3 regions of the Rhizobium sp. NXC14 genome follow, and region 3 is predicted to be linked to each of the others. Evidence: predicted binding sites of a transcription regulator. Region 3 holds the regulator's gene; each other region holds the start of a gene.
What was found. Region 3 encodes PhoB, which activates phosphate uptake and scavenging genes when phosphate is short. Its sites were predicted from a motif close to TGTCATNNANCTGTCAT; they were not measured.
Positions count from the first base shown of each region.

Region 1: the regulator PhoB is predicted to act here: its motif matches at 2,918-2,934, upstream of NXC14_RS04895 (DUF47 domain-containing protein).
Region 2: the regulator PhoB is predicted to act here: its motif matches at 2,791-2,807, upstream of NXC14_RS20830 (DUF2794 domain-containing protein).

Region 1 covers NZ_CP021030.1:1,006,090-1,013,340, reverse strand. Annotated here, with positions in the region: gene NXC14_RS04910 (invasion associated locus B family protein) at 1-467, shown strand, start outside; gene tldD (metalloprotease TldD) at 935-2,350, shown strand; gene NXC14_RS04900 (GNAT family N-acetyltransferase) at 2,367-2,858, shown strand; gene NXC14_RS04895 (DUF47 domain-containing protein) at 3,023-3,664, shown strand; gene NXC14_RS04890 (inorganic phosphate transporter) at 3,664-4,677, shown strand; gene NXC14_RS04885 (pyrophosphatase) at 4,702-5,013, opposite strand; gene NXC14_RS04880 (D-alanyl-D-alanine carboxypeptidase family protein) at 5,090-6,373, opposite strand; gene NXC14_RS04875 (polysaccharide deacetylase family protein) at 6,590-7,251, shown strand, end outside.
Region 2 covers NZ_CP021030.1:4,258,060-4,265,310, forward strand. Annotated here, with positions in the region: gene NXC14_RS20815 (ABC transporter permease) at 1-793, shown strand, start outside; gene NXC14_RS20820 (Bax inhibitor-1/YccA family protein) at 967-1,695, shown strand; gene NXC14_RS20825 (GNAT family N-acetyltransferase) at 1,803-2,360, shown strand; gene NXC14_RS20830 (DUF2794 domain-containing protein) at 2,367-2,768, opposite strand; gene NXC14_RS20835 (thioredoxin family protein) at 3,067-3,807, opposite strand; gene acnA (aconitate hydratase AcnA) at 4,152-6,842, opposite strand; gene ccmA (heme ABC exporter ATP-binding protein CcmA) at 7,104-7,251, shown strand, end outside.
Region 3 covers NZ_CP021030.1:509,587-516,837, reverse strand. Annotated here, with positions in the region: gene NXC14_RS02535 (aspartate aminotransferase family protein) at 1-51, opposite strand, end outside; gene NXC14_RS02530 (GcrA family cell cycle regulator) at 476-1,009, shown strand; gene phoB (phosphate regulon transcriptional regulator PhoB) at 1,598-2,281, opposite strand; gene phoU (phosphate signaling complex protein PhoU) at 2,407-3,120, opposite strand; gene pstB (phosphate ABC transporter ATP-binding protein PstB) at 3,165-3,980, opposite strand; gene pstA (phosphate ABC transporter permease PstA) at 3,996-5,318, opposite strand; gene pstC (phosphate ABC transporter permease subunit PstC) at 5,315-6,796, opposite strand; gene NXC14_RS02500 (substrate-binding domain-containing protein) at 6,966-7,251, opposite strand, start outside.

The DNA of each region.
Region 1 (7,251 bases), 500 kb from region 3:
ATATCCAGGTGACGCCCGGCCAGACCCAGCCGCAGGCGCCGGGCACAGTGAAATCCAATCACGGCGCATGGTCTGTCGTCTGCGACAAGCCGGCCGGCGCGGCGACCGAGCAATGCGCGCTGATGCAGAATGTCATCGCCGAGGACCGGCCGGAGGTCGGGCTTTCCGTCGTCGTCTTGAAGACGGCCGACCGCAAATCGAAGATCCTGCGCGTGCTGGCGCCGCTCGGCGTGCTCCTGCCGAACGGCCTCGGCCTCAATGTCGACGGCAAGGATATCGGCCGCGCCTACTTCGTCCGCTGCTTCGCCGACGGCTGTTATGCCGAAGTCGTGCTCGAGGACGAGCTGCTGAAGACCTTCCGCAGCGGCGCCCAGGCCACCTTCATCGTCTTCCAGACCCCGGAAGAAGGCATCGGCATCCCCGTCGACCTCAAGGGCTTCGCCGAAGGTTTTGACGCGCTGCCGTGAGGCTGGCGGCCGTCTACCATGGGTCCGCCCCCCTCATCCGGCTGCCGCCACCTTCTCCCCGTAAACGGGGCGAAGGGACCATGCCGGGACCTCTCGGTTCCCACCTCACCCTCGCAGAGCAAGTCCCCTCGCCCCGTTTACGGGGAGAGGGTTAGGGTGAGGGGCAGTCCTCGAGATCGTTGTCGGCCGCTAGGCCAGTCACCGGAAAAAGAAGAGCGAGAACAACTCCACTCGCACCACGTCTCATCATTTCAAGCAAATAGGCCCCTAACTGATCATCTCAAAACAGCCGCGCCGCCACCCAGCGCGAAACGATAAAACGCTTACATCTCTTTCGAAGCCATTCCATTTCCAAGATCGCTCTGCCCAACAAAGAATAATTCGAAGACAGGGCTTCACTCCTTATAAGGTTGAGCCCTATCTAAGGCGCAAGCGCATTCCCGAACGCATGCCATTGGAGCCAGACCATGACCACCGATCTCCTGACGCTTTTCGATGCCGACGAGGCCACGATGCGCGGCCTTGTCGCCGAAGCGCTCGCCGGCGCCGATGACGGCGAGCTGTTTATCGAGCATGCCCAGGCCGAGGCGCTGACCTTCGACAATGGCCGGCTGAAGGGCGGCAGCTTCAATACGGAACAGGGGTTCGGGCTTCGCGCCGTTGCCGGCGAAGCCGTGGGTTATGCCCATGCCGGCGATCTCTCGGTGGCGGCGCTGAAGCGGGCGGCCGATGCCGTCGGCGCGGTGACGCGCGGCTATTCCGGCTCCTATGCTGCAGCCCCGCAAGGCACCAACAAGAAATTCTACGGCGACCAGAACCCGATCGGCCAGCCGAGCTTCGAGGAGAAGGTCAAGGTCCTGCAGGATATCGACGCCTATCTCAGGAGCAAGAACGACAAGGTGCGGCAGGTGACTGCTTCGGTCGCGGCGAGCTGGCAGGTCGTCGACATCCTGCGCGCCGACGGCCACCGTGTCCGCGACATCCGGCCGATGACCCGCATCAATATTTCCGTCGTGGTCGGCGAAGGCGAGCGGCAGGAGAGCGGCTCTCACGGCAGCGGCGGGCGCATCGGCTTTGGCGATTTCATTGCCGAGGGCAGCTGGCAATATGGCGCCGACGAGGCGCTGCGCCAGGCGCTCGTCAATCTGGAAGCGATCGATGCGCCGGCCGGCACGATGGACGTCGTTCTCGGCTCCGGCTGGCCGGGCGTGATGCTGCACGAGGCCGTCGGCCACGGGCTGGAAGGCGATTTCAACCGCAAGAAGACGTCGGCCTTTGCAGGCCTTCTCGGCCAGATCGTCGCCGCGCCCGGCGTCACCGTCGTCGATGACGGCACGATCGACAACCGCCGCGGCTCGATCACGATCGACGACGAGGGTACGCCGTCCGGCTACAACGTGCTGATCGAGAACGGCAAGCTGGTCGGCTACATGCAGGACCGGCAGAATGCCCGGCTGATGGGCATGGCGCCGACCGGCAATGGCCGCCGCCAGGGCTATGCCCACGTGCCGATGCCGCGCATGACCAACACCTATATGCTCGGCGGCGACAAGACGCCCGAAGAGATCATCGCCTCGGTGAAGAAGGGCATCTATGCCGTCTCCTTCGGCGGCGGTCAGGTCGACATCACCTCCGGCAAATTCGTCTTCGGCTGCACCGAGGCCTATCTGATCGAGAACGGCAAGCTCGGCGCGCCGATCAAGGGGGCGATGCTGATCGGCAATGGCCCGGATGCGATGAAGCGGGTGTCGATGATCGGCAACGACATGAAGCTCGATACCGGCATCGGCAATTGCGGCAAGGCCGGCCAATGGGTTCCGGTCGGCGTCGGCCAGCCGCATCTGCGCATGGATCAGATCACCGTCGGCGGCACGCAGACCTGAGGCGGAGTATTTCCTCATGGCAGAGATCGAAATCAGACCCTTTGCCGCCGGCGATGCCGATGACGTGCTGTCGGTGATCCTGCCGATTCAGCGCGAGGAGTTCGGCATCGACATCACAGCCGATGCGCAGCCGGATCTCCGGGTCATCCCGGATTTCTACCAATCCGGCAAAGGTCAGTTCTGGGTCGCCGTCAAGGACGGCGCGATCGTCGGAACGCTGGGCTTGAAGGATATCGGTAACAATCAGGCAGCGCTGCGCAAGATGTTCGTCGCCGCCGAGGTTCGCGGCCGCGAGCACGGCGTGGCAGCGCGGCTTCTCGAGCGCCTGTTCGACCACGCCAGAGATGCCGGCCTCACCGACATCTTCCTCGGCACCACGGACAAATTCGTTGCCGCCCATCGCTTCTACGAGAAGAACGGCTTTACCGAGATTGCCAAGAGCGCCCTGCCCCGCTCCTTCCCGCTGATGGCCGTGGACACCACGTTTTACCGGTATAAGGTCGGCTGACTGCGGATGCCGCAAAGGGTCGGCGGCCGATAACGGCCATGTTCCTGTCGCGCCACAACTGTCATAAAACTGTCACAAACCGAAACTCGGCCCTATCTCTTCAACGGGATAGGGTTTAGGACGGCTCGTCATCCATAGCGCAGATCAAAAATCACGAGGTGTTCATGCTGGGTTGGTTTCGGAAATTGATGCCGCGCGAAGACCGGTTTTTCGTCCTTTTCGAACAACATTCCAGAACGATCGTCGGCGCCGCACAGGCTCTGGACAGGTTGCTGTCGGGAGTAGAGATCGAGCATCAATGCGAAACGATCGTGCGGTTGGAAGATCAGGCCGACGATATAACGCGCGAAGTCATGCAGGCCGTCCGGCGTAGCTTCATCACACCTTTCGATCGTGGAGACATCAAGGATCTCATCCAATCCATGGATGATGCGATCGACATGATGCACAAGACCGTCAAAACCATCCGGCTCTTCGAGCAGACCAGCTTCGATCCGGGGATGCAGGAGATGGGCAAGACCGTTGTGGAAGCTGCCAATCTCATCGCCGAGGCCATTCCCTTGCTCGATCGCATGAACGCCAATGCGCCGCGGCTTTCTGCCATCGTCGAACAGGTCACGCGGGTGGAAGGGCGCTCCGACGAGTTGCACGAGCAGGGGCTCAAGGATCTGTTTCGCCGGCACCGCGCCGGCAATGCGATGGCCTATTTGATCGGCAGCGAGATCTACGGCGAGCTGGAGAAGGTGGTCGACCGTTTCGAGGACGTCGCCAACGAGATCAGCGGCATCGTGATCGAGAATGTCTGATGGATGCCGCCCTCGCTCTTCCGCTTCTTGTCGGCCTCATCGGCGTCGCGCTGCTGTTCGATTTTCTCAATGGGCTGCATGATGCGGCCAATTCGATCGCAACAATCGTCTCGACACGGGTCCTGAGGCCGCAATATGCGGTCTTCTGGGCGGCATTCTTTAATTTCATCGCCTTCCTGTTCTTCGGCCTGCATGTGGCCGAGACGCTCGGGACCGGCATCATCGATCCGGCGATCGTGACACCGCAGGTGATTTTCGCGGCCTTGATCGGCGCCATCGTCTGGAATGTCGTGACCTGGATCTTCGGTATTCCCTCCAGTTCATCCCATGCCCTGGTCGGCGGGCTGGTCGGTGCGGGCCTTGCCAAAGCAGGGTTGAGCTCGATCGTCTGGAGCGGCCTTCTCAAGACCGCGAGCGCCATCGTCATGTCGCCGATGATCGGGTTCCTGCTGGCATTGTTCCTCATTCTGGCGGTGACCTGGACCTTCATCCGGCAAACGCCTTTTGCCGTCGACCGGTCCTTCCGTTTTCTGCAATTCGTGTCGGCATCGCTCTATTCGCTCGGTCACGGCGGCAATGACGCCCAGAAGACCATGGGCATCATTGCCGTGCTTCTTTACTCGCAAGGCTATCTCGGTGGCAGCTTCCACGTGCCGCTCTGGGTGGTGATTTCATGCCAGGCGGCGATGGCGCTCGGCACCTTGTTCGGCGGCTGGCGCATCGTCCATACGATGGGCTCGAAGATCACCCGGCTGAACCCGATGCAAGGATTCTGCGCCGAAACGGGCGGTGCCTTGACGCTGTTCGGCGCCACCTGGCTCGGCATCCCCGTTTCGACCACCCACACCATTACCGGCGCCATCATCGGCGTCGGCGCCGCCCGGCGCGTCTCCGCCGTCAGGTGGGGGCTTGCCGGCAACATCGTGATCGCATGGATCATCACCCTGCCGGCCGCGGCAATGATTTCGGCAGTTTCGTTCTGGCTCGTGAGCCTGTTGGGCCAGCTCTCTTAGTCGATCGGACAGCTGACGTGGCGCTTAGGTCGTCTGTGCCGGCTGAAACCGCCACTTCCGTTCGACCGCGGCGGCGATGTCGATGTCGTTACGGCGAGCAAACAGCAGGAGGTGACCGAGCAGGTCGGCAGTCTCGTCGGCGAGATCGCGCCTGATATCCTCGGGAGAGCGGCCTTTGGCACGGCCCCGACCGGTCAGCCGGTTCCAGGCCTGGGTGAGCTCTCCCATTTCCTCCTGCAGCTTCAAAAGGAACCAGTCGTCATCCCGCTCGATGCCGCTCTCGGCGACATGGACAGCGGAAGCGGCTTCGAACTGGTCGGCGAGACGGCGCAGCATGGATGTTCTCCTTTTGTTTATGGAGGAGACGCTGATTCCCGCTGCTTGTCCAGAGCCGAGTATGATGCCGCTGGGATCAGCTGTGGTCGGGCAGCAGCACGCAGTCATAGGAGCGCTGCTTCAGCGCATCGCAGGCGGAGGCGGCGGCGTCCTTGCTGGCGAAGCCGACGAAGCGGGCGCGATAGATCCGGTTCGCCCCCTGCCCGACCGCCTCAGTGTAGGGCGAGGCGGAAACCAGCGGTGCGCCGCCTTCCGACTGGGCCTGTGCAAGAAGCGCACGCGCCGCATCGGCGCTGGGGGCCGCCGAAATCTGGATCTGCCAGGTGCCGTCGGTTTTCTCGGCCGGAGCCTTGCCGGTCTTGCCGGCATTCAGGATCTCGTCCATGGCGACAGGACGTTCCAGCGGCACGACGGCGTCATCGGCATAAGCCAGGCTCTTGCCTGCGGGATCTTCGTCCGGGCGCCGGGCGTTGAGCGGCACCGGAACATCGGAAGAGTCAGCCGCAGACGCGACTTCGACCGGTTCCCTGGCGCCGACGCTCGCCATCAGCCTGGCGCCGCCGGATGACGAGGCGCGGCCGAGATAGCGGTCGAGCAGCGCTTCCATCCTGGCGTCGCGGCTGCGGGCGGTGCGGCCGCCGAGCACGACGCCGACGACGCGGCGGTTGCCGTCTCTGACGGCGCTGACGAGGTTGAAGCCGGACGCGTTGGTGTAACCCGTCTTGATGCCGTCCATGCCCTGGTAGCGGTACATGAGATTGTTGTGGCCGCGCACGGTCTTGCCGCGGAAACTGAAGCTTGCCGTCGAGAACAGGCGGTATTCATTGGGATAATTCTTGATCAGCGCCACGGCGAGCGTCGACATGTCGCGCGCCGTCGTCACCTGGCGGCTGTCCGGCAGGCCAGAGGCATTGACGAAGACGGTGCGGCTCATGCCGAGCTGGCGGGCTTTGGCCGTCATCATCCGGGCAAAGCCGGCCTCCGAACCGCCGAGCGTCTCGCCGATCGCGGCAGCGGCGTCATTGGCGGATTTGACGATCATGCCATAAACTGCCTCGCGCACCGTTATGGTGCCCCCGGCCTTGACGCCGAGCTTGGTCGGCGGCCGCGCGGCAGCGTATTTCGACATCTGGATCGGCGTATCCCAGGCGATCTTGCCGCGCTTCAGCGCCTCGAAGGTGAGATAGAGCGTCATCATCTTCGTCAGCGACGCCGGATGGTTCAGCGTATCGGCGTTTTCGGAGGCGAGGACCTTGCCCGTGCGGGCATCGAGGACCAGCGAGGCGCTGCCGGCAAGAGCCGCAAGCGGCGCCGAAACGGCCAGCGTTACGGTCAAAACAGCCGCCAATAGCTTTCTCATGGAGTTCCCCCTGATGCGCTGGCTCTCGATGGGCCGGCCATGTGTCGTAATGTGACAGAAGCCGGAAGTTTGGCGCGACTTTGCGGCAACGCCTACGATTTTTCTAGTCTTTTCATCGCCTTGGTTAACAGAAAACGAAAGAAGCTGTGTGAAAGCGGGATTCAGCAAGGCTTAAGCCGCCGTTGCTAGTTTGTGGCAAACGACAATGGGCGGCGCATGACGGGGCAATTGAAGCGACTGGCAAAACGCGTGGCGATCGGCGCCGGGCTCGAGGCATCCTCGTTGATCGCCGCGGCCGGCCTGATGCGGCAGGCGCGCGGGCGCGGGGTCATCTTCACGCTGCACCATGTCCGCCCGCACGAGCCCCACGCCTTTGCGCCGAACGCGCATCTTGAAATAACGCCGCATTTTCTCGATGCGGCGCTCAGGCGACTGACGCGCGACGGCTTTCGCTTCGTGCGGCTCGACCAGCTGCCGGCGCTTCTGGCCGAACCCGAGGGCGGCCGGCCGTTTGCGGCCTTTACGCTCGACGACGGCTACATCAACAACATGGAGCATGCGCTGCCGGTGTTCGAGCGGCATCGGGCGCCTTTCACGGTGTTCGTCACCAAGGGTTATGCCGAACGTTCCCACAGCATCTGGTGGGAAACGCTCGCCGTCCTGTTGCGACGGCCAAAAGAAATCCGCTTCGATTTCGGCCACGGCAGCGAGCGGCTGGCCCTCGCCGACCCGCGGCAGCAATGGGATGCCTTCGACCGCTTCGCCGGGTATATCCACCGCTTCGACGAGGCGCGCGCCGTTGCCACCCTCGATATGCTGGCCCGGGAACACGGCATCGAGCCGACCGATATCGTGCGCGATCTGGTGATGGGACCGGT
Region 2 (7,251 bases), 750 kb from region 3:
CTACGCCGACACGCTGCCGGAAAATGCCGCCCTCACCGAAGGCATCTGGTGGCACAAGGATTATAGCGGCGAGCCGCTCGTCTCCTTCTCCTCGGAAGAGGCGCATGAACTCGGGCTCAAGATCGGAGACACGGTGACCGTGAACGTGCTGGGGCGCAATATCACGGCAAAGATTGCCAATCTGCGCCGCGTCCGATGGGAATCACTGTCGATCAATTTTGTCATGGTCTTCTCACCGAACACCTTCCGCGGCGCCCCGCATGCCTGGCTGGCGACCCTGACCGATCCCTCCTCGACGCCGGCCGAAGATGCGGCGATCCTGAAATCCGTCACCAATACCTATCCGACGATCACCAGCGTGCGAGTCAAGGACGCGATCGACATCGTCAACCAGCTCGTCGAGCAGCTTGCGACAGCGATCCGTGCCGCCGCATCGGTGGCGCTCATCGCCTCGATTCTTGTCCTGGCCGGTGCGCTCGCCGCCGGCAACAGGACGCGCACCCACGATGCGGTGGTGCTGAAGACGCTCGGCGCCACCCGCGCCATGCTGATTCGTGCCTTCAGCTACGAATATCTGATCCTCGGACTGGCGACTGCGATCTTCGCACTCTTTGCCGGCGCCATCGCCGCCTGGTTCATCGTCGCCCGCATCATGCGACTGCCGTCTGCCTTCCTGCCTGACGTGGCGGGCCTGACGCTGGTGACGGCACTCGTTCTGACAGTCGGCATCGGCCTCATCGGCACCTGGCGCATCCTCGGGCAGAAGGCGGCGCCCGTGCTGCGCGAGCTTTGAAGCTGTCCCAAGGCCTTCACCTTACGGCGATTTAACCGGCCGCGCCGTTGCAGGCCCCTTGTTTGCAAAGGGCGAAGGCCTCATATTGTCTGCAGGCATGCTGGAGCTCCGCAGCGGCGCCCGGGTCGAGAACCCCGACACCGTATCTCCTTCGGAGCTTGTAAGAGGAAACTATGGCTGATCTTCGTAACTATCAAAGCCGCGTCCAGACCGGCGAGATGATTGATCAAGGCCTGCGCGCATATATGCTCAAGGTCTACAACCTGATGGCGCTCGGCCTGGCGATCACCGGCGTGGCCGCATATCTCGGATTCAACTTCGCGGTCCAGGACGGCCAGCTCACCCAGTTTGGCGCGCTTCTGTTCCAGTCGCCGTTGCGCTGGGTCGTCATCCTTGCCCCCCTTGCGGTCGTCTTCTTCCTGAGCTTCCGCATTCATCAGATGAGCGTCTCCGCCGCCCAGACCACCTTCTGGATCTATGCCGCCCTGGTAGGGCTGTCGCTCTCGTCGATCTTCCTGGTCTATACCGGCCAGAGCGTCGTTCAGACCTTCTTCGTCACCGCCGCTTCCTTCGGCGCACTGTCGCTTTACGGCTATACCGCGAAGCGTGACCTGTCGGCGATGGGTTCGTTCCTGATCATGGGTCTCTTCGGCCTGATCATCGCCTCGCTCGTCAACATCTTCCTGGCTTCATCCGCGCTGCAGTTCGCGATTTCGGTGATCGGCGTGCTGATCTTCGCAGGCCTCACCGCCTACGACACGCAGCGGATCAAGGAACTCTACTATGAAGCCGATGACGTCGCTGTCGCCGGTCGCAAGGCCATCATGGGCGCACTGACGCTTTACCTCGACTTCCTCAACCTCTTCATGTTCCTGCTGCAGTTCATGGGCAACCGCAGATAACAGGCGCAATGCGATCGAAAAGGCGGCTTCGGCCGCCTTTTTTGTTGCGCCGGTTTCGCAGGGATGATTTTAGAGGAGCCTGCTCTTCCGATGGACCTGCCGCCCCGATGTCCTTCCTCCTGCGCAACGCCGCCCAAGCCGACATCCCCGCCATCACGGAGATCTATGGTGACTCGGTCCTGAATGGCGTTGCAAGCTACGAGATTGCGCCGCCCTCCGAGGCCGAAATGGCCCAGCGTTTTTCCGCAATAGTCAGTCAGCAATATCCCTACATCGCCGCGGCCGATGCGGACGGGAAACTCCTGGGCTACGCTTATGCGTCGGCCTTCCGCACCCGCCCCGCCTATCGCTGGATGGTGGAGGATTCAATCTACCTGGCCCCCGAAGCCCGCGGCCGTGGCATCGGCAAGGCACTGATGATCGAGCTGATCGACCGCTGCACCGCGCTTGGTTTTCGTCAGATGGTGGCCGTCATCGGTGGCGCGAGCCCGGCCTCAATCGCGCTTCATCTGAAGGCAGGTTTTGTGGAGGTCGGCCTGATGAAGGGCACCGGCTACAAGCACGGCCACTGGCTGGACACGATGCTCATGCAGCGCAGCCTCGGCGAGGGCATGACAACCGATCCGAATCCCTCCACCTACCCCGGTACGCTGTTTGCGGGCTGATAAGAGTTATTTGTCCACGAGTTTCAAGGTTTTGTCGAATACCTTGAGGACCTGGTTCAACTCGTGTCCGCGCTTCAGGATCATGCCGTTGATATTGATCACGGAATAGGCACCCTGCTTGGCGGCAAGCTTCGGGTTCTTTTCGATCCGGAAGAGCGGCATCTCGCCAGAGCGCTTGAAGACGGAAAAGACCGCTCTGTCCTTCAGATGGTCAATGGCGTAATCGCGCCATTCCCCCTCGCCCACCATGCGGCCGTAGATCCAGAGGATCGCATCCAGCTCGCGCCGATGGAAAGTCACCGGAAGCGGGTCCTTGCTTTGTTTGTATTCCCTGAGATCGACGATGACCGAGGAACTATTGTCGACGGAGCGGCTTTCGCCGTGTCGCAAATCCGGCTGATCTGTCATCAGGTCTCCAAGGCCTCCGCTTGTGACAGGAGAGTGACAGTTTGCCCGAGCCGCCGCAAATTGCAAGAGCGGCGCTCCTCACATTCGCCGCAGGTCCAGTCACGTTCGCTGGGGACCAAGCAATGCTTTCTCCCCAGTGCCGCATTTCAGTCAAAACAGCGCCTCATTTGCGGGAGATTTATGCATCCCGGTTTGGCGCCAGCGCGCCAAAGGGCCCGGCGGAGCGTATCGACCTTAACCCCAGCCCCGAATACGCTCGGCCGGGCCGCCCGCATTTCACCCGTACTCGGGTGAAATATCAGATGCTTTTTCCCGCCATCACCACGGTCGCGCCGAGGATCGCCGCCGGATCGCCGTCGGCCGTGGCCGACTGTAGCAGGATTGCGCAGCCCTCGAGCTGCGGCCGCTGCAAGACGCTCGCCGGTAGCGTCAGACTGGTCGCCTTGCCATCCCACATGCCGACGGTTTCGACGTTGGTGACGCTGTGCAGATAGGAGATTTTCTTTCCGCTGTTTTCGCCTTTTTCAACGTCGATTGTCTTCTCCTTGTCGAAATAGACCATGACGACATTGGCCTTGCCCTGTCCGGCACCGATCTTGATCTCCAGCTCGTCGCCGCGCATCGCCGCGCTGATGGGAACGGTCAGCCCATTGCCTTCGCTGCTGTAGGTGTCGATCTTGCTGTTGATGCCGGTGAGATCGGCGCCGGCCAAATGGCCGCGCCCGTTGACGATGGCTTGCGGCGTATAGACGTTGCTGCGACCCATTGTCCTCGCATAGCCGTACTGCCGCTCGGTATTTTCCTTCGAGCTCAGCGTATCGGCCCAGCCGAGATAATTCCAGTAGTCGATGTGATAGGCGAGCGCGATGACATCGCCTTGGTTCACCAGCTTGCGGAAGGCGGCATCAGCGGGAGGACAGGAGGAGCAGCCCTGTGACGTGAAAAGCTCGACGACGCCTCTGGGCTTGCCGTCTTCGGCATGCAGCGAGCCTGCAAAAGCAACGCCGGCGATCAGCGAAATCAAGAAACGGGGGGACATTCACCTGCACCTCTTTTTCAGCGCCGGCGGCGTTTTGGAACCGAAGGCTCTGAGACATGAACGTACGAATAATCCTTCCGGGTCCAAACGAAAAGTCACGAACGGGTGAGACGTAGCTCGCCCGGAAAGCGCTGAAAACAAATCATCGTGAGCCCATCGAATACTGTCGCCGCAAAGAAGAGCCGCCGGAAATTGCTCTCCGGCGGCCATTATCGTAGCAAGCTCCTAGATCCGGATGATTCCAGGCCGATTCGGCCTAAAATCTGAATCCGGATCTACATCAAAGAAGCAGAGCATGATGTTGTCCGAAAACCGCTCACACTTTTCGGCATCATGCTCGACAATCAGGCAGCGAGATCACGCAGAACCGTCTGCAGGATGCCGCCATTGTTGAGGTAGATCACCTCGTCGAGCGTATCGACGCGCGACAGCAGCGGAACTTCCTTCACCGTGCCGTCGCCATAGGTGATCTTGGCGATCTTCCTCTCGCGCGGCTTGATCTTGTCCAGCCCCTCGATGGTGACGAGCTCGTCGCCCTTGAGGCCGAGGCTCTGCCAGGTCGTGCCCTCTTCGAAGACGAAGGGGATGACGCCCATGCCGACCAGGTTCGAGCGATGGATGCGCTCGAAGGATTGGGCGATTACGGCCTTGACGCCGAGCAGGTTGGTGCCCTTGGCAGCCCAGTCGCGCGAGGAGCCGTTGCCGTATTCGACGCCGGCGAAGATGACGAGCGGCACGCCTTCGGCCTTGTACTGCATGGCGGCGTCGTAGATCGATGTCTCTTCCTTCGACGGATAGTGGATCGTGTAGCCGCCTTCCTTGCCGTTCGGGCCAAGCATGTGATTGCGGATGCGGATATTGGCGAAGGTGCCGCGCATCATCACTTCATGGTTGCCGCGCCGCGTGCCGTATTGGTTGAAGTCGGCAACGGCAACGTCATGGCCGATGAGGTATGCGCCGGCCGGCGATGCCGCCTTGATCGAACCGGCCGGAGAGATGTGGTCGGTGGTGATCTTGTCACCGAACAGGCCGAGGACGCGGGCGCCCTTGATGTCGGAGACGCCGGTGCCCTTCTTGCCCATGCCGACGAAATAGGGCGGGTTCTGGACATAGGTGGAGTTGTCGTCCCAGGCATAAGTCTGGCCCGGCGGGACCTGGACGGCCTGCCAGTTGGCATCACCCTTGAAGACGTCGGCATACTTGGTTTCGTAGAGTTCGCGGGTGACGTACTTCTGAATGAACTCCTGCACCTCGTGCGAGGTCGGCCAGATATCCTTGAGGTAGACCGGCTTGCCGTTCTGGTCTTCGCCGATCGGCTCCTTGGTCAGGTCCTTCTGGACCGTGCCGGCAAGAGCGTAGGCGACGACGAGCGGCGGCGACGCGAGATAGTTCGCCTGGACGTCGGGCGAGATGCGGCCTTCGAAGTTGCGGTTGCCGGAGAGCACGCCGGAAACAATCAGACCCTTGTCATTGATCGTCTTGGAGATCGGCGCCGGCAGCGGGCCGGAATTGCCGATGCAGGTGGTGCAGCCGAAGCCGACGAGGTTGAAGCCGAGCTTATCGAGGTCGGCCTGCAGGCCCGACTTGGCGAGATATTCGCCGACGACCTGCGATCCGGGCGCGAGCGACGTCTTGACCCACGGCTTGGTCTTCAGCCCCTTGGCAACGGCGTTGCGGGCGAGAAGGCCGGCAGCGATCAGCACCGACGGGTTGGAGGTGTTGGTGCAGGAGGTGATGGCGGCAATCGCGACGTCGCCATGGCCGAGATCGAAATCGGTGCCTTCGACTGCATAGCGGTTGTTGAGCTGCCCGGGCTTCTTGTAGTCGGCTTCCATCGACGTCGCGAAACCGGAAGCGATGTTTTCAAGCGCGATGCGGCCTTCCGGACGCTTGGGGCCTGCCATCGACGGCACGACGTCGCCGAGGTCGAGCTCCAGCGTATCGGTGAAGACGAGGTCGGAACCGTCGCCTTCTCGCCACATGCCCTGGGCCTTCGAATAGGCTTCGACAAGCGCGATGCGATCATGCGTGCGGCCGGACATGGTGAGATAGTTGATGGTTTCGCCGTCAACCGGGAAGAAGCCGCAGGTCGCGCCGTATTCCGGACCCATGTTGCCGATCGTCGCACGGTCGGCGAGCGGCATGTTGTCCATGCCGGGGCCGAAGAATTCGACGAACTTGGAAACGACACCCTTCTTGCGCAGCATCTGCACGACGGTCAGAACGAGGTCGGTCGCGGTGACACCTTCCTTGAGCTTGCCGGTCAGCTTGAAGCCGATAACTTCGGGCAGAAGCATCGAAACCGGCTGGCCGAGCATGGCGGCTTCAGCCTCGATACCGCCCACACCCCAGCCGAGAACGCCGAGACCGTTGATCATCGTCGTGTGGCTGTCGGTGCCGACGCAGGTGTCGGGATAGGCGATCGTCTCGCCGTCCTCTTCCTTGGTCCAGACGGTCTGGCCGAGATATTCGAGGTTGACCTGGTGACAGATCCCGGTGCCGGGGGGAACGACCCGGAAGTTCTTGAATGCCTGCTGGCCCCACTTCAGGAAGCGGTAGCGTTCGCCGTTGCGCTGATATTCCAGCTCGACATTCTTGGCGAAGGCCTGCGGCGTGCCGAATTCGTCGACGATGACGGAGTGGTCGATGACGAGATCGACGGGAACGAGCGGGTTGATCTTCTCGGGATCACCGCCGAGCGACACCATCGCGTCGCGCATCGCGGCCAGATCGACGACCGCGGGAACGCCGGTGAAGTCCTGCATCAGCACGCGCGCCGGGCGATAGGCGATTTCGTTTTCGACCGCACCCTTGTTGTTCAGCCACGCGGCGACGGCGAGGATGTGCTCCCTGGTGACCGACTGGCCGTCTTCGAAGCGCAGCAGGTTTTCGAGCAGCACTTTCATCGAATAGGGAAGCTTCGATACGCCGGCCAGACCGTTTGCCTCAGCCTTGGGCAGGCTGTAATAGACATAGTCCTTCCCGTTCACGGAAAGCGTGGAACGACAATTGAAACTGTCAAGAGATTTAGACACGAGAGACCCCGTTCTGATAGCCAACACAGTCGTGCGAACGCCTATGCACTTAATGCACATCAGGATGCGGGTACGGCCATTTCCGCTGTCCGCACGTGAAGCAGATGCTCCAAGTTCGGCGCAAGGATGAAATTCACGCCGACCGCTGGCGTGGTTGCCGGTCTTATAGATAATTTCCTAAAAACTTGCCATACCCGAGCACGGTCAAAATCGGAGATTTTTTGACCCTCCCGCGAGCCGAAACGAAGAAAGAGCCGACACATGCAACTCACCGCCGAAAATCTGGCTGCAAGGCGCGGTGAGGATCTCATTTTCGTAAACATTTCCTTTCACTTGACAGCAGGACAAGCCCTTGTCCTGACCGGCAAAAATGGATCGGGAAAATCCACTTTGCTGCGCGTTGCCGCCG
Region 3 (7,251 bases):
CCGCAGCGGGGCGCGAGAATAGGTGTCATAAAGCGGCGCGGCTTCAGCCATGGCGCGGGTCTCCCGTTCAATGTTGTCTTGCACGGACTCCGGCTAACAAAACCAGGTCCAAAAAATCAAAAATGCCGCCTTTCGGCGGCGAGCGGTACTATTTCCTTTTCGCGCTGCAATGTCAACAAAACTGGCGCCTTAGCCTATGCAGCAAGCTTGTGCAGCGGCACTTTCGGCCTTCAACAGGCATTATTGCAGAAATGCCACGCAGAGGCAGCAAGTTGGGGAAAACTTGAAATTCGATTCATCCGGATTCCCGCGACTCTTGTCACGGAGTCAGCCTCACACTAGGTTAAAGTTCAATTACTAGACTGCATGCGGCGGAACTAGTCACCAAAATTGATCAAGCGTTTCTTGTTTCGGAGGCTTCCGGGACAACGGTGAGGGATTCTGCCATCACCAACGCAAAAGGTGGAGACAGGGCATGAACTGGACAGACGAGCGGGTCGAGAAACTCAAGAAGCTTTGGGCCGAAGGACTGAGCGCCAGCCAGATTGCTGCGCAGCTTGGCGGCGTCAGCCGAAATGCCGTTATCGGCAAGGTGCACAGGCTCAGCCTTCCCGGCCGCGCCAAGGCCGGCGGCACGGCCACCGCGGCGCGCACGCCGAAGCGCCAGACAGCCGCGCCGCGCGCGCCGAACTACGCCTCCCGGATCACCACCCGCACCGTGACCCGTCAACAGGGCGCAACGATGCTGAAGGAAGAGATCGAGGTCGATGCCGTCGAGGAAATGGAATATGTGCCGGCCGGCAATGTGGTCGTGCCGATTTCTCGCCGCCTCGGCCTGACGGAGCTCACCGAACGCACCTGCAAATGGCCGGTCGGCGACCCGCTCAAGGAAGATTTCCATTTCTGCGGCTGCGAGTCCCCCGACAATTCGCCCTATTGCAGCTATCATCAGAAGCTTGCCTATCAGCCGATCAACGAAAGGCGCCGGGCCGCGGCACGGGTCAGCTGAGCGGACAGGTATTGCCGAGAACGAGAAACGGGCCGAGTGGCCCGTTTTTTTATTCGATTGGGGAAGTGACCTTTGCGTTTAGCAACCAAGCCAACCCCACACTCCGTCATCCCGGGGCTTGGAGGAGAAGTGGTGCCTGGACAGATAAGCCACGCCAGTGCGATGAAGCTGGTTCTGCAGCGGCGATGGATCGGCGGCAAAAACGGGTGCTACAGGTTGCACCACCGGCGCGTTTGGCGAGAGCGCCAACCACACGCTCCGTCATCCCGGGGCTTGACCCGGCTTGACCCTGGGATCGACAACCAAGCACTCGGCTTCGATAATTTCCCTGCAGTTGGATGCATCCCTGTTCCCGCAGCGCCGGCCCGATGGATCCCAGGGTCAAGCCCTGGGATGACGGAGGAGAGGTGATGCCGGGACAAGTCGGCTCTGCAGGCGCGATGGAAAGGTGGTGCCGAGACGCATAAGCCTCGCCGGCGCAATGACGCTGGCGAAGAAGCGGCTGCGATCGACGACGGCAAGGGGGGCCTCACAAGCCGTACTGCCGTGCGTTTGGCGGGAACGCCCATCTCACACACTCCCTCAGCCTCAGGCTTCCATAGAATAGCCGGCGCCGCGGACGGTGCGGATGACGTCCTGCATGTTGGAGAAGTTCAGCGCCTTGCGCAGGCGTCCGACATGGACGTCGACGGTTCGTTCGTCGACATAGATGTCGTGACCCCAGACGCCGTCGAGCAGCTGCGAGCGGGAAAAGACCCGGCCCGGCGACGACATCAGGAATTCCAGCAGGCGAAATTCGGTCGGGCCGAGGCGGACTTCGCGGCTCTTGCGGTGGACGCGATGGGTTTCGCGGTCGAGCTCGATATCGCCGCATTTCAGCACCGAGGACAGCACCTCGGGGCGGGCACGGCGCAGCATCGCCTTGACGCGGGCGACGAGTTCGGGGGTCGAGAAGGGCTTGACGACATAATCGTCGGCGCCGGTGGACAGTCCGCGCACACGCTCGCTCTCCTCGCCGCGCGCCGTCAGCATGATGATCGGCAGTCGCTCGGTTTCCGGCCGCATGCGCAGGCGCCGGCAGAGTTCGATGCCGGAGACGCCGGGCAGCATCCAGTCGAGGATGAGCAGGTCGGGCGTGCGCTCCTGAAGCCTGATTTCGGCCTCGTCGCCGCGCAGGATGGTATCGACCTCGAAGCCTTCGGCTTCGAGATTATAGCGAAGGAGCACGCTGAGCGCTTCCTCGTCTTCAACAACTGCGACTCTCGGGATCATGCGTGTCCGTCTCCTCGCGCACAAGCCTTAAACTCGGGGTCTAAGCAGGCGTCCTGCGCAAATTCAGAAATTGGCTGCGACCTCTTTGCGCGCCCCGAACGGGCGCGCACGCAATCTTGGAAGGATTATTCCGTCGCGGCGCCGACGGTGTTGGCGCTGTCATCCTTCGGGCGATCACCTTCCGGCTGGGCGCCTGTTGCCATGTAGTAGATCGTCTCGGCGATGTTGGTGGCATGGTCGCCGATGCGTTCGATGTTCTTGGCGCAGAAGAGCAGATGCGTGCAGCTCGTGATGTTGCGCGGATCTTCCATCATGTAGGTCAAGAGCTCGCGGAACAGCGAGGTGTACATGGCGTCGATCTCGTTGTCGCGTTCGCGGATGGCGGTCGCCTTGTCGGCAGCGCGTGTCGTATAGACGTCGAGCACTTCCTTGAGCTGGACAAGCGCCAGCTCGGAGAGATGCTCGAGACCGCGGGCGAGCTTGCGGGGCACGCCGGTGCTCTGCACGGCGATGACGCGCTTGGCGGTGTTCTTGCCGAGGTCGCCGACGCGTTCGAGATCGGCGGCGATGCGGATCGAACCCATGATTTCGCGCAGGTCCGCCGCCATCGGCTGACGGCGGGCGATGGTGACGATCGCCTTGTCGCCGATTTCGCGCTCGGTATGATCGAGGATCACGTCGTCGGAGATGACCTTCTGCGCCAGCGCGGTATCGCCGTTGACCAGCGCCCGGACCGATTCGGCGACCATCTGTTCGGCCAGGCCGCCCATTTCGGAAATCCGCCTGGAAAGGAACTTCAGATCATCATCATAGGCAGAATAAATATGTGTCGATGCCATGGGGCTTTGTCCTCGAATAAGGGGAAGGCTTCGGATGGCCGTGATCAGCCGAAGCGACCCATGATGTAGTCCTGGGTACGGGGATCGTCCGGATTGGTGAACATCTTGTCGGTGTCGTTCTCCTCGACAAGATTGCCGAGGTGGAACATGGCGGTGCGCTGCGAGACGCGCGCGGCCTGCTGCATGGAGTGGGTGACGATGACGATCGTATAGTTTTCGCGGAGCTCGTGGATCAGCTCCTCGACCTTGGCGGTGGCGATCGGGTCAAGGGCCGAGCAGGGCTCGTCCATCAGGATGACTTCCGGGCTGACGGCAACGGCGCGGGCAATGCACAGGCGCTGCTGCTGACCGCCGGAGAGGCCCGTGCCGGATTCGTGCACGCGGTCCTTGACCTCGTTCCAGAGGCCGGCGCGCTGCAGGCTGCTCTCGACGATCTGGTCGAGATCGGCCTTCGACTTGGCGAGACCGTGGATGCGGGGGCCGTAGGAGACGTTTTCATAGATCGACTTGGGGAATGGGTTCGGCTTCTGGAAAACCATGCCGACGCGGGCGCGAAGTTCGACGACGTCGATATCCGGATCATAGATATCGTCGCTGTCGAGCGTGATCTTGCCGGTAACGCGGCACCCCTCGATCGTGTCGTTCATGCGGTTCAGGCTTCGCAGGAAGGTCGACTTGCCGCAGCCCGAGGGGCCGATCAGGGCGGTTACGGTGTTTTCGCGGATGTTCAGGTTCACGTCGAAAAGCGCGCGCTTCTCGCCGTAGTATACGGAGACATCCTGTCCGATCATTTTATACGGGACGTTGCTCATCTTCTGATCCAGCGCCTTTTCAACTGCAGCTTCCGTCAGCATGTTCATGATGTTTAACTCCGTTTACCAGCGGCGCTCGAAGCGACGACGCAAGAGGATGGCGCCCATGTTCATGACGACCAGGAACAGGAGCAGGACGATGATGGCACCCGAAGTACGCTCCACGAAGGCACGTTCGGCCTCGTTCGCCCACATATAGACCTGCACGGGCAAGGCCGTCGAGGGCTCGAGCGGTGTCGCGGGCGCATTGGCGACGAAGGCGACCATGCCGATCAAGAGCAGCGGCGCGGTTTCGCCGAGCGCGTGCGCCAGGCCGATGATCGTGCCGGTGAGGATGCCGGGCATGGCAAGCGGCAGGACGTGGTGGAACACCATCTGCATCTTCGAGGCGCCGAGGCCGAGAGCTGCGGCGCGGATCGAAGGCGGCACGGCGCGCAGGGCCGCGCGGGTGGCGATGATGATCGTCGGCAGGGTCATCAGCGTCAGCACCAGGCCGCCTACCAGAGAAGCCGAGCGCGGCAGGCCGATGAAGTTGATGAAGACGGAAAGGCCGAGCAGACCGTAGACGATCGACGGGACGGCTGCGAGGTTGTTGATGTTGACCTCGATCAGGTCCGTCAGCCTGTTCTTCGGCGCAAACTCCTCGAGATAGATCGAAGCGGCGACGCCGATCGGCAGCGACAGAACCAGCACGATCAGCATCAGGTAGAGCGAGCCGATGAGGGCGACGCCGAGACCGGCGGCCTCCGGACGGCTGGAATTGCCGTTGACGAAGAGGCCGGTGTTGAACTGCTTCTGAAGAGCGCCGCTCGCCTTCAGCTGGTTCATCCAGTTGACCTGCTTGTCGTTGACCTTGCGGTTCTTCTCATCGACGGAAAGATCGATCTGGCCCTTGTTGGCGCTATCGATATTGGCATCGGCGAGCAGGGTGACGTTGACGGTCTTGCCGATGATCGAGGGATCGGCGACGACCAGATCGCGCAGCTGGATCGGCGCGCTCTTGGAGAGCATGGCGGTTGCATCGCGCACATCCGGACGGCTCGATGCATTGATGTTCAGCTGCTTGACGATCGCGTCGCGCAGCAGAACCGGATAGTTGGCGGCAATCAGCACCGAAGGATCGGTCGCCCGCTTGCTGTTCGGATCGATCGTCTTTTCGGCGAATTCGACCGGCAGGGTGATCGTCGTCTGTTGGAAGGCGGTGTAGCCTTTGCCGATCACCGTCCACAGCAGGACGAAGAGGAAGATAAGGCCGAAGGCGATGGCGGCGATACCGTAGGCCTGGAACCGGCGCTCGGCGGCATAGCGGCGCTTGATGCCGATATCACGGCGGGCCGGCACTTTGGAAACGGTGGCACCGATGGCGGGAGAAACAATATTCGTCATTCGTACTGCTCCCGGTATTTGCGCACGATGTAGAGCGCATAGATGTTGAGGCAAAGCGTGATGCAGAACAGCGTGATGCCAAGCGCGAAGGCAACCAGCGTCTGCGGCGAGGTGAACTCAAGGTCGCCCGTCAGCTGGTTGACGATCTTGACGGTCACCGTGGTCATCGGCTCGAAAGGGTTGATCTGAATGCGGGCGGCGACACCCGCGGCCAACACGACGATCATGGTCTCGCCGATGGCGCGCGAGGCGGTCATCAGCAGCGCGCCGACGATGCCGGGAAGCGCGGCCGGCAGGACCACCTTCTTGATGGTTTCGGAGCGTGTGGCGCCGAGACCGAGCGAACCATCACGCAGTGCCCGCGGCACGGCGGTGATGATGTCGTCCGACAGCGAGGAGACGTAGGGGATCAACATGATGCCCATGACGATACCAGCCGTCAGAACGCTCTGCGCCTGGATGAAATTGGTGTAGCTGCCGGAGAGCAGGCCACTGATCTGGGCGGAGAAATCGCGCAGGAACGGACCGACGGTGACGAGCGCGAAGAAGCCGTAGACGATCGTCGGGATGCCGGCCAGCACTTCGAGAAGAGGCTTGGAGACGGAACGCAGCTTCGGCGAGGCGTATTCGGCCATATAGATGGCGGCGAAGAGGCCGACCGGAACGGCGACGAGCATGGCGACGAGGCCGATATATAGCGTGCCGAGCAGGAGCGGGATCAGGCCGAACTGGCCGAAGGAGGAGCTGCCGGCGCCGGCAAAGCGCGGATCCCAGACGGTGCCGAAGAAGAATTCGCCGGCGGGAACGACGGCAAAGAAGCGGGCGGCTTCCGACAGCATGGACAACACGATGCCGACCGTCGTCAGGATGGCGATCGAGGAGGCGAGCAGCAGGCCCCAGAGCATGACGCGCTCGACGCGGTTGCGGGCGCGGAAGCGCGGCGCGATGGCGCGCAGCGCATAAAGGGCGCCGGCAACGGCCAGAATGAAGACGATCGCCGTCATGGCGAGGCGGCTCGTCATGCTCATGGAATTCAGCGTCTTGGCGGCCGCGACCATGTAAGGCTGCGGCTGGCCGGCGAGCGGCACGCCCTTTTCGCTGAGCTTGGCCTGCAGGGCGGCCGGATCGTTTGCCACCGCGGCGGCTTCGTCCGATGTCAGCATCGTCAACCCGCGCGCGACCGTCGCCACCATCGAATAGCTCAGATCCTGTTCGACTGCGGCCTGAGCCTTGACGTCAGCAGGGAAAGCTCCCCGAACCGAGGACTGGATGATGCCGGGGCTGACGGAGAGCCAGACGCAGAGGACGATGAGGGCGGGAAGAACCGTCCAGATCGCGGCATAGGCGCCGTAATAGGCCGGCCGGGAATGCAGTGCGGAGGACCTGCCTCCGGCAAGGGCCGTGGCACGGCTGCGCGCGACCAGATAGGCGGCGGCACCGATCACCACAAGGCACAGAAGTATGACGGATGTGCTCATTCGTTACGTCCCCAGGCCCCGTGGCCCCCAAAAAAGCGCGGCGGCTTCATCAGCCTGCCTTCGGCTTCCAATCATGGAGAAGGAATTCAACCCTGCAGCGGAAAGACCGCCACGCAGGGACATTAACGATGCCGGCGCGGGCTTTGAAGCACCGCGCCGGCAAAGTCATTTACATGGACTTACCGGCTTCGACGTCTTTGCGGATCGCATCACGCTCGGCATCCGGAGCGGCAACGAGGCCGTATTCAGCCAGCGGGCCGTCGGGGCCGATCATCTGGTCGGATACGAAGAAGTTGACATATTCCTTCAGGCCCGGAACGGCGCCGAGATGTGCCTTCTTGACATAGAAGAACAGCGGGCGGGAAACCGGATAGGTGCCGTTGGCGATCGTTTCGGTGGACGGAACGATACCGTTCACGCTGGCGACCTTGAGCTTGTCGGCGTTGTTTTCATAG